DNA from 2 places in the Rhodoferax sp. GW822-FHT04A08 genome. Region 1 is predicted to be linked to the other one. Evidence: riboswitches for the same ligand, from Rfam matches in the RefSeq annotation. Region 1 holds a riboswitch; the other holds the start of a gene.
The links. Region 1 has a riboswitch for cobalamin ahead of AC1RMF_RS02465 (TonB-dependent receptor). Riboswitches for the same ligand answer to the same signal wherever they lie in the genome.
Positions count from the first base shown of each region.

Region 1 (7,436 bases):
GGCCCGAGGCCGGGGCGGCAACCAGGATGGCGGGGCAGCGGGTAGAAGGCATCAAAACTTCAGCTTCGCAGTTGCAGTGACGGCACGACCTGCTTCCGGATAGATGGAAGTCGTCACGCCAGCGGCGGTACAACCATAGGCCTGGGTGTAGTACTTGGTATCTCCCAGGTTGCTGACGCCCAAAGCAAACTCAGCCGACTTCATGGAGTAGGAGTAACGCGCGTCGACCGTGGTGTACGACGGCATGGTGCACTTGTTGGCAAAGTCGGGGCTTTGCGACGAAACCCAGTTGACACCAAAGTTCAACAGATGGCCGGCCGCAACCTTCCAGTCCAGGCCCAGACCGGCGGTATGTGCAGGCACCAGGGCAACGTCCTTGTCGGCGTACTGGCCGGACACAAAACGGGCCTGGCGCGCTGCCGCATTCACGCGCAGTGCGACGGATGTGCTGATATCGTGACGGCCTTCAAACTCGACGCCTTCCCTGCGGGTGGGATCAAAATTGACATTGGCGCCGTCGTAGCCAAATACGGAATTGGGTCCGATGGCGGTGCCGTCGTAGCCGATCTCGTTGTTCAGATCGCTGCGGTACCAACGCAGTTCCGCGCGGCCCTTGGCATATTGCCAACGCGCACCCAGTTCCACGTCTTTGGAGGTCTGTGGCTTGAGTGAAGTGCCGGGAGTCACAAAATTGATCTCGTCCACGTTGGCAAAGCGAAAGCTCTGGCCCGTACGGCCATAGACGTGAACGCCCTGCCCCAGATCCTGCGTGAGCCCCACATCCCAGGCAGTTTGCGAGTCATCCACGCCCGTGGCAACCCCGTCGCGTGTCTTCTTGACAGTCTCATTGCGCACGCCCAGGCTCAGCCGCGTTCCCGAGGGCAGGTAACTTATATCGTCGGTAATGTAGATGGCGTTGGACTGCGATCTGGCTTTGGATGGGGCGAGATCGTCGTACTTCCAGTCGCCCATGTCCGCACCCACGGTGAAGACATTGGCAAACGTCTCACCCTTGCGTTCGTTGCGCGCACGCAGGTTGGCACTTATGGCGTCCACATTTGCATCGGAGTAGTAACTCGGGCTGTAGTAGGCCTGCTTCTTGTTGCGCTCGCCATAGTCAAACCCCAGCTTCCAGTCCTCCAGGATGGCTTCTGCAAACACACCATAGACCTCGCTCTTGATCTGACCATAGTTCACCATGGACTTTGCAGTGTGCGGATCGGCGTCATATTGGGCCGCCGTGAGTGATCCTGGCAATCCGCTGTGCAACAGGTTGCGCGCAGCCTGGGCTCCCACACGCAACCAGTCGTTGGACCATTGCACCGTAGCGTCCAGATTGTTGTTGGTGGACGCAAAATTGTCCCGGTGACCGTCGGATTTGCGCTCGGAGCCCGCTACATCCAGCGAAACGGCTCCAGCCGCCACCGTTGCGCTGGTACGAAGTTCCTGCAACCCATAGCTGCCCGTGGATGCGGATACCACTGCCGCATTGTGACGCTCCACGCCCTGGCCTGCCTTGGTGCTGATCAGAATGGCGCCGCCGGTTGCGCCTTCGCCGTACATCACGGCCGCATTGCCCCGGATGACCTCGATTCTTTGCACGGACTCAATCGGGATGATTCCCATATTGGTTCCCGACAGATCCTGTTCGTTGAGTCTGCGTCCATCCAAGATCACAACCTGGTTGCTGTCCGACGTCTGACCGAAACCACGCAGATCAACAGCGTAATTGTTGCCACCGCTGGTGTCCAGACGCCCGGGCACGCCCAGAATCTTCATGATGGCCTCGCTCACCGAGGTGGCTCCGGATGCTTCGATTTCCTGGGCGGTGATCACGCTCACTCCATAGGGAAGTGCATCCACCGATTCCGAAAAGCGGCTGGCAGTGACGACCACTTCCCTGAGAAGGTTGACGGATTGCGCCTCTGCGCCCATGGAATACGCTGCACACAGGGCAACACCAAGCACGCTGACACGTGCACCCAAAACTCTAGACTTCATATTGAAAACAACCCGACTGAATACCCTTGCTGTCTTCCCCGACGGCGTATGGGCGTAAAAGGTCGCACCAACGTGCAACCACCTGGTTGGCCGGTATCCGGGCTGATGGAACGACCCTCATCGCCTTCCCGGACACGTGTTCAAGTGTCCAGTGGCTGTGATGAAAGCTGCGTCGGAGGACGCGTCCACTTACCGTTGCGGGGGCAGCGCAGGTTAGGCTGACCTGAATAGGTCCGGCCCTCCTGCTTCCCGTTGAACTGCGGCGTGTGAACCACACCGCGAGCACCAACGAAAGCATTTTAGCCTGAGGCCCTCGCGCCAAACCCTACAATGCGACTTCTATGGTGAACAACGCGACACCCATGTCGAAACCGTCTCAAGTCGACCAAATTGCCGAGCGTGTGGAACGTTTGCTGCTGCGCTATGCCGAGGTGCAGCGCACCAACGCCCTGCTTGCCAGGCAGCTCGAACTCCTCACGCAGGAACGAGACTCCCTCAAGTCCCGTCTGAGCGCGGCCCGAGCGCGGGTGGATGCGCTGCTGGAGCGATTGCCGGAATCCACTGCACAGAAGGATGCGCCATGAACCAGCTGGAAGTGCAGATCATGGGCCAAAGCTATTTGCTGGGCTGTCCCGAAGGCGGTGAAGAGCGTCTGCGCGAAGCCGTGCAGCGGGTGGACGAAGCCATGTGCAAGATCCGAGATGCAGGCAAGGTGCGTGCGCGTGACCGCATTGCCGTGCTGGCAGCACTGAATCTGGCATTCGATCTTTCCGACAAGGGTGCTGTGGAATCCGTGGCCGTAGAAGCGGCAGCTGCGCCCTCGCAACCGGCCTCAGCTTCCGAAGACAATGCCGTGCTGCAGTCCCTGCTGACCCGCCTGGACGACGCCTTGAGCGAAGACGGCCAGCTGCTCTGAATCTTTTTGCAGCCAATCGCAGGGTGCCTGGCACGCGGCTGAAAGCTGCGCCTACAATGGAGTGGTCTGCGAAGCTCGCCGGGCTTTATATTTCCTTGAACCAATGCTCATTGAGCCTGGGCTTGGAACATTGCCACTCCAGCGTGATCATCTCGCGTCAGATGAACCCAAGGTTTGTGCTGACCTCGCCCACCTGAACCCCGGTTCAGGATGCCGGTCCGGTGGCATTCGCAGACACCTTATTCAACCCCCTTGCATGACGCTGGAACCCCAACTGATTTTCGAGCTGGCCATGCTGGGGCTCGCAGGTGGCTTTCTGGCCGGGCTGCTGGGAATCGGCGGCGGCATGGTGCTGGCTCCCTTCATCACCATCATCCTGTCCACGCGCGGCATCAGTGCCGACCTGGCGGTGAAGATGGCCATCGCCACCTCCATGTCCACCATCGTTTTCACCTCGCTCTCCAGCATGCGTGCGCATCACCAGCGTGGCTCGGTGCGCTGGGACATTGCGCGCGGTCTGGCACCGGGCATTGTGCTGGGCGGCATCGTGGGAAGCCTGGGTATTTTTGCCTTGCTCAAGGGAACGACGCTGGCACTCATCTTTGCGGCCTTCATCAGTTTCTCGGCGACCCAGATGTTTCTGGACAAGAAGCCCAAGCCCGGACGGACTATTCCAGGCATGGCAGGACTGCTGGGAACTGGGGCAACCATCGGTCTGGTGTCCGGGTTGGTGGGGGCCGGAGGTGGCTTCATCAGCGTGCCGTTCATGGTGGCCCACAACGTCGCCATCATCAACGCCGTGTCCACCAGCGCGGCACTGGGCTTCCCCATTGCAATAGCCAATGCAGCAGGATATGCAGTGGGTGGACAGGGAGTCAGCGGACTGCCGCCCTGGTCACTGGGTTACATCTGGCTACCCGCACTGGCGGTCATCGCCAGTTGCAGCGTGCTCACGGCCCCCCTGGGCGCCGCGCTGGCACACCGCCTGCCCGTGGTACAACTCAAGCGCATCTTTGCGCTGGTGCTCTACCTGCTGGCAGCGTACATGCTGTGGAAGGGCCTGCACGGCTGAGCGCTACGGATTGAGCGCTGCGGCCTCACTGTCGAGTGCGGGTTCGTAAAAGTAGCAGATGCGTTGGCGTGGCTGCAGATAGTCCAGCGCTGTGGCCGGCAAGCTCGAAGGCTTGAGGCTTCTGCGAATGCTGGTGTTGGGCGCCAGCTCGAGATCCAGTACCGCGGCCTGATGCCGTGGGACTGTTGGTTCATGCACCAAGATGCGGGGTTTGAGCGGCCGCGCCGAATTCACCGAGACCACCATGGCATGGCGCTCGTCATTGAGCTGCACTACCGAACCGGGTGGATAAACCCCCATCATGCGGATGAAGGCACTGAGCACATTGGCGTCGAAGCGTGTTTTCTGCTGGGAAAAGATGGTGGAAAGCGCTTCGTGTGGCGTCATGGCCGCACTGAGCTTGCCCGGATTGCATAGGCCGTCATAGCGGTTGACCAGCGCCAGTATGCGCGCATTGAGCGTCATCGCATCACCCTTGAGGTGCTGCGGAAAACCGCTGCCATCCACCATTTCATGGTGCTGCGCAATGGCCCTGACGGTGCCGGCAGACAAGCCCATATGGCGGGCCAGTTCTACGCCCTGAACTACGTGGTCCTGATAGACCTTGAGCTCGCCGGACGAGAAGTTGCTCTCCCAGCGGCGCACGCGCTCGGGCAACTTGATTTTTCCCATATCGTGCAAAAAGGCCGCCAGACCCAGTTCATCCAGCGCAGTGCCTTGTACGCCCAGGGCTTTGCCCAGGAGCAGCGATATCACCGCCACATTGACCGGGTGCATGGCACTCTTGTCACCCGCTGCCTCTGTCAGAAGGCGTATGGCCACATCACCCTGAGTCAACATTTCCGACGTCAGTGATTGCACCATGTCTTGGCAAAGTTGTGCAGCGTTCTTGGGGTCGGTCTGCAACCACTCCATCGCCTGCCGGTATTGCTGAGTGGTTTCCGTGAAGCGGCGCTCGCATTGGCCCGCCTTGAGCGCGGACTTTGTGGCGGCCGTCGCAGCCTGTGTCTTTTCCGGTGCGGGAGGCTGGAAGGAAGCGCTCAATGCCGATGCTGCGGGAGAGGGCTCCCCACTTCCAATCGGGTCACTGCGGGCAGGAACATACCGGATACGGTCCACACCCAGCGACTTCAGGGTGTCAATCTGACGCTCGGTGGTAATCTTGAAACGGCTGCTGGAAAAGGGATGGGCCAGCCATCCCAAATTGAGATCCACAAACAATCCGACGCGCAAATCGTCCAATGCAACGAAGTCGAATTCGTCTGTATTCATAAACCCAAGTATCCGTAAGGTGCCGTTTGGAATAATGTTCGGCAAATTCCCCTTGCAACCATTATGACTATGGCCAAGTGCCCCCTACGTGTTCGCAGCGCACTTTTACAAATTAAATCAGCAGGCTTTAAGAATGTCTATCAAATAGGCAACACTTGATCTGGAAACTGGTCAAAGCAATGCACCTGCTCAAGCAGCTGCAAGACCTGTGCAGCATCGCCCAGACCGCTGGCTGTGCTCATGAGCGTCGCCGTGGCACACGCCACGCCCTTGGCAAATGCCTGCACCGGGCTCTGCTGCTGTGACAGGCCCCACACCATTCCAGCGACGAAGCTGTCACCCGCTCCGACTGCGCTGTGCACTTCCACTTGCAGCGGCGGCGCGTACCAATTCCCCTGCTGCGTGACCATCAGCGCGCCCATTTCCCCCATGGAAACCACCATGATCTGCGCAGCACCGTGCTGCACCATATCCTTGGCCATATCCCGGACTTCATACAGACGGGACAAGGGTTTGTCGCAGAGGTCCCGCAATTCATGCAGGCTGGGCTTGACCATGTACACGCCGTGCGCCAGTGCAGCTCGCAAGGGCTCGCCGGAGGTATCCACCACCAAGGCAGCGTGGGCGCGTTGCACCACTTCCGACACGCGGGCATAGAAATCCACTGGAACACCCGGGGGCAAACTGCCGCTGGCCACCACCAACGACTGCGGGCTGCACAGCTTTTCAATATCCACCAATGCCTGCTCCCACTCCTGTGTCGTGAGTTCTGGGCCAGGCAAGACAAATCGGTATTCGTGCCCCGTGCTGTGTTCGAGCACCGTAAAACTTTCGCGAGACGAGGCGCTGATGGCAAAGGGGTGACAGGAGACACCTTCATGCTGCAACAGCGACAACATGACCCGGCCCATGCTGTGGCCAGCGGTATAAAAGGCCAGCACGCCAGCTCCGAGCTTGTGCAACTCACGCGCCACGTTGACGCCACCGCCACCTGCGCGGCGTTGCATAGGCTCACAACGCAGCTTGCTGGTGTGCCGCACTTCATCGACGGCCGTGGACACATCCAGCGCCGGATTCATGGTGATCGTCAGTATGTTGGTCATGGCAAAAAGGTTAGCACAGCACGCATGAAAAAACCCTGCTGAAGGTCAAGCCTCAGCAGGGTTTGCCGGTCTGTGGTGCCTGCGGCACCACAGGGGATATCACCCCATGTGCAGACCACCGTTGACGGAAAAGTCAGCACCAGTGGCATAGCCACCTTCATCACTGGCAAGCCAGGCCACGATGGAGGCAATTTCCGACGGCTCGCCCAGACGCTTCACGGGAACCGTTGCAACGATCTTTTCCAGCACGTCTTCGCGGATGGCCTTGACCATGTCGGTACCGATGTAGCCTGGGCTCACGGTATTGACGGTAACGCCCTTGGTCGCCATTTCTTGGGCCAGAGCCATGGAGAAACCGTGCATGCCAGCCTTGGCAGCCGAGTAGTTGGTCTGGCCGGCCTGGCCTTTGTTACCGTTGACTGAGGAAATCTGGATGATGCGGCCCCAGCCCTTTTCCACCATGCCCGGCACCACTTGCTTGGTGACGTTGAACATGGAGTTCAGGTTGGTGTCGATCACGGCATCCCAGTCTTCGCGTGTCATTTTCAGGAACACGCGGTCACGGGTGATACCGGCGTTGTTCACCAGCACGTCGATGGTGCCATGCTCTGCTCGCGCCTTGGTAAAGGCTTCCACGGTTGAGTCCCAATCTCCCACATTGCCCACGGAGGCGTAGAAGGTGTAGCCCAGAGCCGCCTGCTCGGCGATCCACTTCGCGTGGTCACGTGTGGGGCCGCAACCTGCGATGACCTTGAAGCCATCCTTGAACAGACGCTGGCAAATAGCGGTACCAATGCCACCCATGCCTCCGGTGACGTATGCGATTTTTTGACTCATGGCTATCTCCTTTTTGATATGAATTGACTACGCACTAACAATTAACGCTCGATGGTCAGGGCCACACCCATACCACCACCGATACACAAGCTGGCAATACCCTTCTTGGCGTTGCGGCGCTGCATCTCATGCAGCAGGGTCACCAGAATGCGGCAACCGGATGCGCCAATGGGGTGGCCGATGGCGATGGCGCCACCGTTCACGTTGACCTTGGAGGTGTCCCAGCCCATTTGCT
Region 1 is NZ_JBXAMW010000001.1:522,032-529,467, reverse strand. It holds gene AC1RMF_RS02470 (cobyrinic acid a,c-diamide synthase CobB) at 1-52, opposite strand, end outside; gene AC1RMF_RS02465 (TonB-dependent receptor) at 52-2,001, opposite strand; cobalamin riboswitch at 2,073-2,306, opposite strand; gene AC1RMF_RS02460 (DUF904 domain-containing protein) at 2,364-2,585, shown strand; gene AC1RMF_RS02455 (cell division protein ZapA) at 2,582-2,917, shown strand; gene AC1RMF_RS02450 (sulfite exporter TauE/SafE family protein) at 3,174-3,989, shown strand; gene AC1RMF_RS02445 (cyclic di-GMP phosphodiesterase) at 3,993-5,261, opposite strand; gene AC1RMF_RS02440 (1-phosphofructokinase family hexose kinase) at 5,402-6,364, opposite strand; gene phbB (acetoacetyl-CoA reductase) at 6,464-7,201, opposite strand; gene AC1RMF_RS02430 (acetyl-CoA C-acetyltransferase) at 7,243-7,436, opposite strand, start outside.

Region 2 (7,436 bases), on a different contig from region 1:
CCGATGCCGCATTCATTTCAACGGCCAGGTCCGCCATATCGTAGTCGGCCTGCGCAATCGTCGTGGCCCCGAAGGTATTGGTTTCAATCAGATCGGCGCCGGCTGCCAGATAGCCTTCATGGATATCGGAAATGATGTCGGGGCGGGTCAGGCTCAGCAACTCGTTGTTGCCCTTCACGTCCTTGTGGAAATCCTTGAAGCGCTGGCCCCGGTACTGTGCTTCGCTCAGCTTGAAACGCTGGATCATGGTGCCCATGGCGCCGTCCAGAATCATGATCCGCTGGTCCAGAATCTCGGGCAGCTGCTGGGCGCGGGTGTAGCGCGAAGGCGTGGAGGTTTGCATCAACTCTTTCATACAGATACGGGATGGTCGCAGGCCATGCTCTCACGGCCTGCGATTGCGGCCCGTAGTGTACGCAAACGGGACTCAGGCCTCTATTTCCAGCGCGGTTGTGGGTCTTGCACAGCAGGCCAGGATGTAGCCCTCCGCGATGTCTTCGTCCAGAATGCCGCCGTTGTGGCTCATGGAGACCTCGCCGGATATCTTGCGCACCCGGCAGGTGCCGCAAATGCCCGATTCGCAAGCTGCAGAAATGCGAACGCCACTGGCACGCGCCGTTTGCAGAACCGTTTTCCCGGGCAGGCACTCCCCCTGCAGGTTGGAGTCCATGAAGCGAATGGGCAATGTCGCCGGTGCCGCTTGCTGGGCTTCACCCGCGGCGGCGTGCGTGCCAAGCACTTCGGCTTCGGCTGCACCAAAACTCTCCTGGTGGTAGCGCGACATATCAAATTGCGCAGACTTCAGCATGCCTTGCACGGTGCGCATGAAGGGATCGGGGCCGCAGCAGAACACCTCACGTTGCTGGATATCGTGCGCCATCTGTGTGAGTGGCAGCGCATCAATGCGCCCGACAAAGCCCGGCCAGCTTTCCCGCAACGACCTTTGCTCCACCAGGAAGCGCAGCGACAGGCCCGGCATCTGACTGCCCAGCAACTCCAGTTCCCGTCGGAAGACAATCTCTTCCGGCGCGCGAGCGCAGTTCACGAACACCACATCGGCGCCGGGCGCGCAGTCGTACAGCCAGCGCAGCATCGACATCATGGGCGTGATGCCCGAGCCCGCCGAGATGAACAGGTACTTTGCCGCCGGATGCTTGTGCAGCGTGAAGTCGCCGTACGGCCCCATGGCCTTGAGCCGGGAACCTGACTTCACGTTGTCGAACATCCATTGCGTTCCTACGCTACCGGGCTGTGCCTTCACTGTCACCGCTATGGCATGGGGCCGCGACGGACTGGACGACAGGGTGTAGGTCCGGTTCAGAACGCCGTCCTGCGCCGGCAGCTGCAGCGTAATGAATTGCCCGGGCTTGTAACGAAACCAACTAAGCGTGTCGGAACGGAACGTGAAGGTCTTCACCCCCGGCGCCTCGTCGACGACGGAGATCACCTCCAGCCCTTGCTGACTGTCGTTCCAGGGCTCCATCTCATCAAGTGTCCGGAAATTGCCTGCATGCGTCACAGCGTTCATCTCATGCTCCTCAAACTACCTTACCCAGCTTGGGCTTTTCGATTTCGGCCAGACGTTGCGCCATGAAGCCGGCGTACCAGTCCACAAACTGGACCACGCCGCCTTCGTGCATCTCGGAATAGGGGCCCGGCTCATAGGCTGGCGACTTGATGCCAAACGCGTTCTCTTCGACGATGCGCCGGTCTTCGTCATTGGTCTCGATCCAGACCTTGGTCAGTTCCTTGAGGTCGTAGTCGACCCCTTCGACCGCGTCCTTGTGCACCAGCCATTTGGTGGTGACCGCCGTCTCCGTGGCACTGATGGGCATTACCCGGAAGGTGACCGCATGGTCGCCCAGCACATGGTTCCATGTGGTGGGATAGTGGAACAGCAGCAGCGTTCCAATGCGGTCCGTAGAGACACCGTCAGACAGATTGTTGCGTACCGCACGCTGGCCACTCATGGTGTAGCTGACACTGTCACCCAACAACGGCGCGCGGCTTGTGCGGTACTGTCCGGCCTGGTCTATGCGAAAACGCGAAGGCAGACCTGCCGCCTCGCAGCGGTCCCAATGCGCCAACATCTCCGGATCGTTTTCCGCGCCCTCCACGCCGGTGACGGTCGGCGCCTCGGGGAAGGTCTTGCACAGCGCCGGATGGTTTGCCGCGCAGTGGTAGCACTCGCGGTTGTTTTCCCACACGAGCTTCCAGTTGCCCTTCTCGATGATGGTCGACTCGAAAGCGATCTTTGCATCGGTCAGGCGGTGCGGTGCGAAATACGGCTCCACCATTTGCCGGAACGGCTCGAAGTCCATCGGGGTTTGCGCCAGACAGATGAAGATGTAGCCACCCACATCTTCGCAAGCAACGGGTTTCAGACCGAACTCCGCCTTGTCAAAGTCCTCAGGCATCTGCCGCGCAAAGACGAGTGAGCCATCCAGGTCGTAGGTCCATTGGTGGTAAGGGCAGACCAGACGGGCCGCCGTGCCACGGTGCGATGCGCAGACCCGGCTGCCGCGGTGGCGGCAGGAGTTGTGAAAAGCTCTGATTTGCCCGTCCCGTCCACGCACCACCACAATGGGGTAGTCGCCCACCTGAACCGTGAAGTAGCTACCCGGCTTGGTGACCTCGCAGTTGTGCCCGACAAAAAGCCAGTCGCGGTACCAGATCAGGTCCAGGTCCTGCTTGTAGAAGTCGGGGTCGATGTAAAAGGGCTGTTCCAGAGTGAAACCGTCCCGTCTGCTGCGAAGCAGATGGAGCATCTTGGTGCGTGTGTCCATGTGAGTCCTTAAAAAAACAAGAGGACTGAACGCATGGTGATGCAAGAGGACAACACGGAAGGTGACGTAGTCTGACACGCCCCGTGTGCTCAGCCTCTTGACCGCCCGCCGCGATCAGCCGAAATCCAGTGTTTCCAGGCTGGTTTCCGGGCTTCGATGCCATCCTGTCGGGACTGGAGGCATCGTTACCGTTGCGGGGGCAGCGCCGGTATCACACCGGCTTCCCAATTATCCCGATGGAGAATTTCCGCCAGGCACCTAGAACGTGGTGAATGAGACCACAGGGAGATTCAAATGGACCTATGCGAAAGCGACGTCGCGCGTACACCCTGCGACGCGGGTGGTCAATAGGGTTAACACGTGCTATTGGGTGCTGATGCGGCTGTCGGTGAAACGGCTGTCCAGGCCCTTTTCCTTGAGCTTGCGCTCCAGTTCATCGTTCTCCAGCTGACGCTTGCGCTCGGCCTGTTTGCGCTGCTCCTCCTGGCGCATGGCTTCGAGCTCTTCGGGCGTGGGTTCCTTGTCGAAAGACAGGGTTGGGCCGTCCGCGCCGGGCGGCTCGCCACGGCGGCTCTTGAGCTTGATGGCCAGGCGCAGCTCGTTGGCGGAGTCGGCATTGCGGATGGCTTCCTCGAAGCTGATGTGGCCCTCGTCATACAGTTCGTACAGGGCCCAGTCAAAGGTGCGCATGCCCAGTTCGCGCGATCGTTCCATGATGGTCTTGATGTCGCCGAACTGGCCTTTGAAAATGCGCTCGGCAATCGTGGGCGTGTTGAGCAGGATTTCGATGGCTGCCTTGCGCCCCTTGCCGTCTTCGGTGCGCACCAGCCGCTGCGAGATGATGGCGCGCAGATTGGCCGACAGGTCCATTAGCAACTGGTTGCGCCGGTCTTCGGGGAAGAAGTTGATGATGCGGTCTATGGCCTGGTTGGCGCTGTTGGCGTGCAAGGTACCCAGGCACAGGTGGCCGGTCTCGGCAAAGGCGATGGCGTGCTCCATGGTCTCGGGGTCGCGGATCTCGCCGATCAGGATCACGTCCGGCGCCTGGCGCAAGGTGTTCTTCAGCGCATGGTGCCAGCTGTGGGTGTCCACGCCCACTTCGCGGTGGCTCACCAGCGACTTCTTGGAGACATGCACGTATTCCACCGGGTCTTCCACCGTGATGATGTGCCCGGCCGAGGTGTGGTTGCGGTAGTCGATCATGGCGGCCAGCGAGGTGGATTTGCCTGAGCCGGTGCCGCCGACCACCAGCACCAGCCCGCGCTTGTTCATGATGACGTCCTTGAGCACGGGCGGCAGCGAGAGCTTCTCGAAATTGGGAATCTCGGAGGCAATGGTGCGCACCACCATGGCCACGTTCTGCTGCTGCACATAGACGTTGACGCGAAAACGCGACACGCCGGGAATGCTGATGGCAAAGTTGCATTCCATCTCCTTGGCGAACTCGGCGCGCTGCTTCTCGTTCATCAGGGAGTGGGCGAACATCTTGGTCATCTCACCGTTGAGCTTCTGGTTGGTCAGCGGCTGCATGCTGCCGTGGGCCTTCATGCTGGGGGGAAAGTCGTTGGCAATGAACAGATCCGACCCACCGGCCTGGCTCATGGCGGCCAGGAGTTTGTGCATGTAGGCGCGGGCCTGCTCTTCGTTCAAGGTAGACATAGGCAATCGGGTAGTTGGTTGGACGGGCGACAGCGGTGCAAAGTATGGGGTGCATCGGGCATGGGGTCAACACTGCGGCCTGAGCAGATCAGGCCGGGCTGCGTCACAATGGGCCATGCCTTGGCTGTCACAAATTCTTCTGATCCTGCGCCTGGAAGTGCAGTCTTTCATCCGCTACCCGCGCCTGATTGCGGCCACGTTTCTGGTGGCCTGCATCCCTGCGTTCTACTGCTTTATCTACCTCTCCAGTGTGTGGGACCCGGCTGCGCGTGCCATTGCCTTGCCGGTAGGCCTGGTGAACCTGGACCAGGGCGTGGAATACCGTGGCCAGGTATTCAACGTGGGTTGGGAAGTGGCCGCCACCTTGCGCAAGAAGCAGACCTTTGGCTTTCAGGACTTTGAACGGGAAGACCAGGCGCGCGAACAGGTGCGCAAGGGTGCGCTGGCCTTTGCGCTGGTGATTCCCAAGGACTTCAGCTCCAACGCGCTACCAGGCCACGAGGCCGGTGCGGGCAAGCTGGTGGTGTACACATCAGCCGGCAACAACTACGAGAGTGCGCAGTTGGCCCGCAGCTTTGCGCGTGAGCTCGGCCACGACGTGAATGAAAGCCTGAACGAGCGGCGCTGGCGACTGGTATTGCTCAACGCAGCGGGTTCGCAACGCAGTGTGGAACGGCTGCGCGATGGTGTCGACCAACTGCGTGCCGGAGCCCACGAATTGAGCAAGGGTATGGGCCCGCTGGTAAACGGTGCGCAGCAGGCTGCCACGGGTTCTCAGCGGATCAACAACGGTGTAGACCAGCTCAGCAGCGGTGTGCGCCAACTGGCCAACGGCCTGCGCACCATGGATGCCAAGCATCCGCGCGGCTCCGATCTGGACCGTCTCAGGAGCGGCGCCGAGCAGATGGCCGCAGGCCACGTCGAGTTGTCCAAAGGCATGGTCGAACTCAAGACCGGCAGCCAGGCCATACGCACCAGCGTGGCCGCGTTTCGCGACCAGGCACACGACAGCATTCTGGTGCCGAGCAAGGTGGCAGAGAGCCTGGACCAGTTGCACAGCGGCGTGACCCAACTCGATGCAGGATTGCAGACCGCGCTGGAGGCGCAGGGCAAGTTGGCCGAAGGCGCCGACGCACTCAGTAGCGGCGTCGGTGCCCTGACCACTGGCGTGCGCGCCATGAACCAGGGCCTGCGCACCATGGTGACCAAACTGCCGGAGGACAGCCTGCTGGACGAGCTGGACAAGGGCACCGATACGCTGCAGGCGGCCAACACCGCACTGGCAAGCGGCGCCGTCACGGCGCAACAAGGCGCCGCACGCCTGAGCGCCGGGCTGGAGTTGCTGGCCTCCTCGCTGCCTCCTGCGGTGGAAAAACCGGACGGCAGTGCCCAAGGGCTGGCCAACTCCGTCAGCCCGGTGGTGGAAGTGGAGGCGCCCGTACCCAACAGCGGCAGCGGCTTTGCGCCCAACATCATCCCTGCGTCCCTGTGGCTGGGTGCGGGCGTGGCCGCCTTTCTCATCCATGTGCGGTTGCTGCCGGTGCGGGCGCAACACTTCTCCGGCTCGGCCAAACTCCTGGGCAAGATCACGGTTCCGCTGGTGATCGTGCTGCTGCAAGCCGCCTTGCTGTATGCGCTGGTGGTGTTTGGCCTGCGCATACCCGTGGCCATGCCAGCGCTCTTCACGATCACGCTGGCGCTCTCGGCCATTACCTTTCTGTGCATCGTCATGGCGCTCACCCGTGCCATGGGGGACGCGGGCAAGGCCCTGTCGATGATTTTCCTGGCTGTGCAGCTCTCCAGCTCGGGCGGCATCCTGCCAGTGGAACTCAGTGGCACGTTGTTCAGCGAGATCAGTCCCTGGCTACCTCTGACCTGGGTGGTACGCGCCATGAAGATCTGTCTGTTCGGCGCCTATGAAGGAGCCTGGCAGCATCCGCTTACCGTGATGGGGCTGACTTGTCTGGGCGCACTGGTGTGCGCCTGCTGCCTGGGCCGTTGGCAATATGTGCGCCCCACCGAGATGCGCCCCGCGGTGAACTTCTGACGCCACGCGCCACCTCCCGCGGGCAGTGGCAAATTGTCAACATCGTTTAAAAAAATTCCCGTATGGCGCGTGCAGCGCCTGTGCCTGTGCTTGAATAGAAATCAGCGCATTGTTTAAAGGAATTTTGCACAGGAGGTCTCCATGGCATCTGGCAGTCTGGTCCCGCAATCACCACCGTTCCGTTTACCCGTGGCGCAAATGCGTCAGGTGTTCCAGACGCAGGAGGTTGAACGCAAACTCGCCAAGCTGCAGGGCAACGAGCACGACAACCTGCGCACCACCTATCAGCGTATGCTGGAGCGCGGACCGGAGCGCTTCCAGGTCAAGCCCTCGGGCGTTCCGGATATGAGTGAGCTGTACCAGTCACTGCCGAATTTCACGGAAGTGCTGGACGACGTGAAGCGCCACGTGGCGCTGGCCCAGGATTGCACGGATGGCATTGAGGTGACGCCCATTCTGCTGCTGGGTCAGCCCGGCATCGGCAAGACGCACTTCGCCAAGAAGCTGGCGGACCTGCTGGGCACCGGCATGACTCTGGTGCCCATGAGCTCAATGACCGCAGGCTGGCTGCTCTCGGGTGCATCCTCGCAATGGAAGGGAGCCAAGCCGGGCAAGGTATTCGAGGCACTGGTGGACGGCGAATACGCCAATCCGGTGATCGTGGTGGACGAGATTGACAAGGCGGCGGCAGACGCGCAATACGATCCCCTGGGTGCGCTCTACAGCCTGCTCGAGCATGACACCGCCAAAGCCTTCACCGATGAATTTGCCGAGGTGGCGGTAGACGCCAGCCAGGTGATCTGGATCACCACTGCCAATGACGAACGCTGCATCCCCGAGCCCATTCTCAATCGCATGAATGTGTTCGAAGTGCTACCGCCATCGCCGGAAGCAGCAAGGCAGATTGCCCGCAATCTGTACAAGTCCATTCGCAGTGAACACGG
Region 2 is NZ_JBXAMW010000014.1:45,930-53,365, reverse strand. It holds gene AC1RMF_RS21225 (homocysteine S-methyltransferase family protein) at 1-343, opposite strand, end outside; gene AC1RMF_RS21220 (FAD-binding oxidoreductase) at 428-1,528, opposite strand; gene AC1RMF_RS21215 (aromatic ring-hydroxylating oxygenase subunit alpha) at 1,539-2,786, opposite strand; cobalamin riboswitch at 2,907-3,063, opposite strand; gene AC1RMF_RS21210 (PilT/PilU family type 4a pilus ATPase) at 3,150-4,445, opposite strand; gene AC1RMF_RS21205 (YhgE/Pip family protein) at 4,561-6,492, shown strand; gene AC1RMF_RS21200 (AAA family ATPase) at 6,634-7,436, shown strand, end outside.
Region 2: another riboswitch for cobalamin. It lies ahead of AC1RMF_RS21215 (aromatic ring-hydroxylating oxygenase subunit alpha); the one in region 1 lies ahead of AC1RMF_RS02465 (TonB-dependent receptor).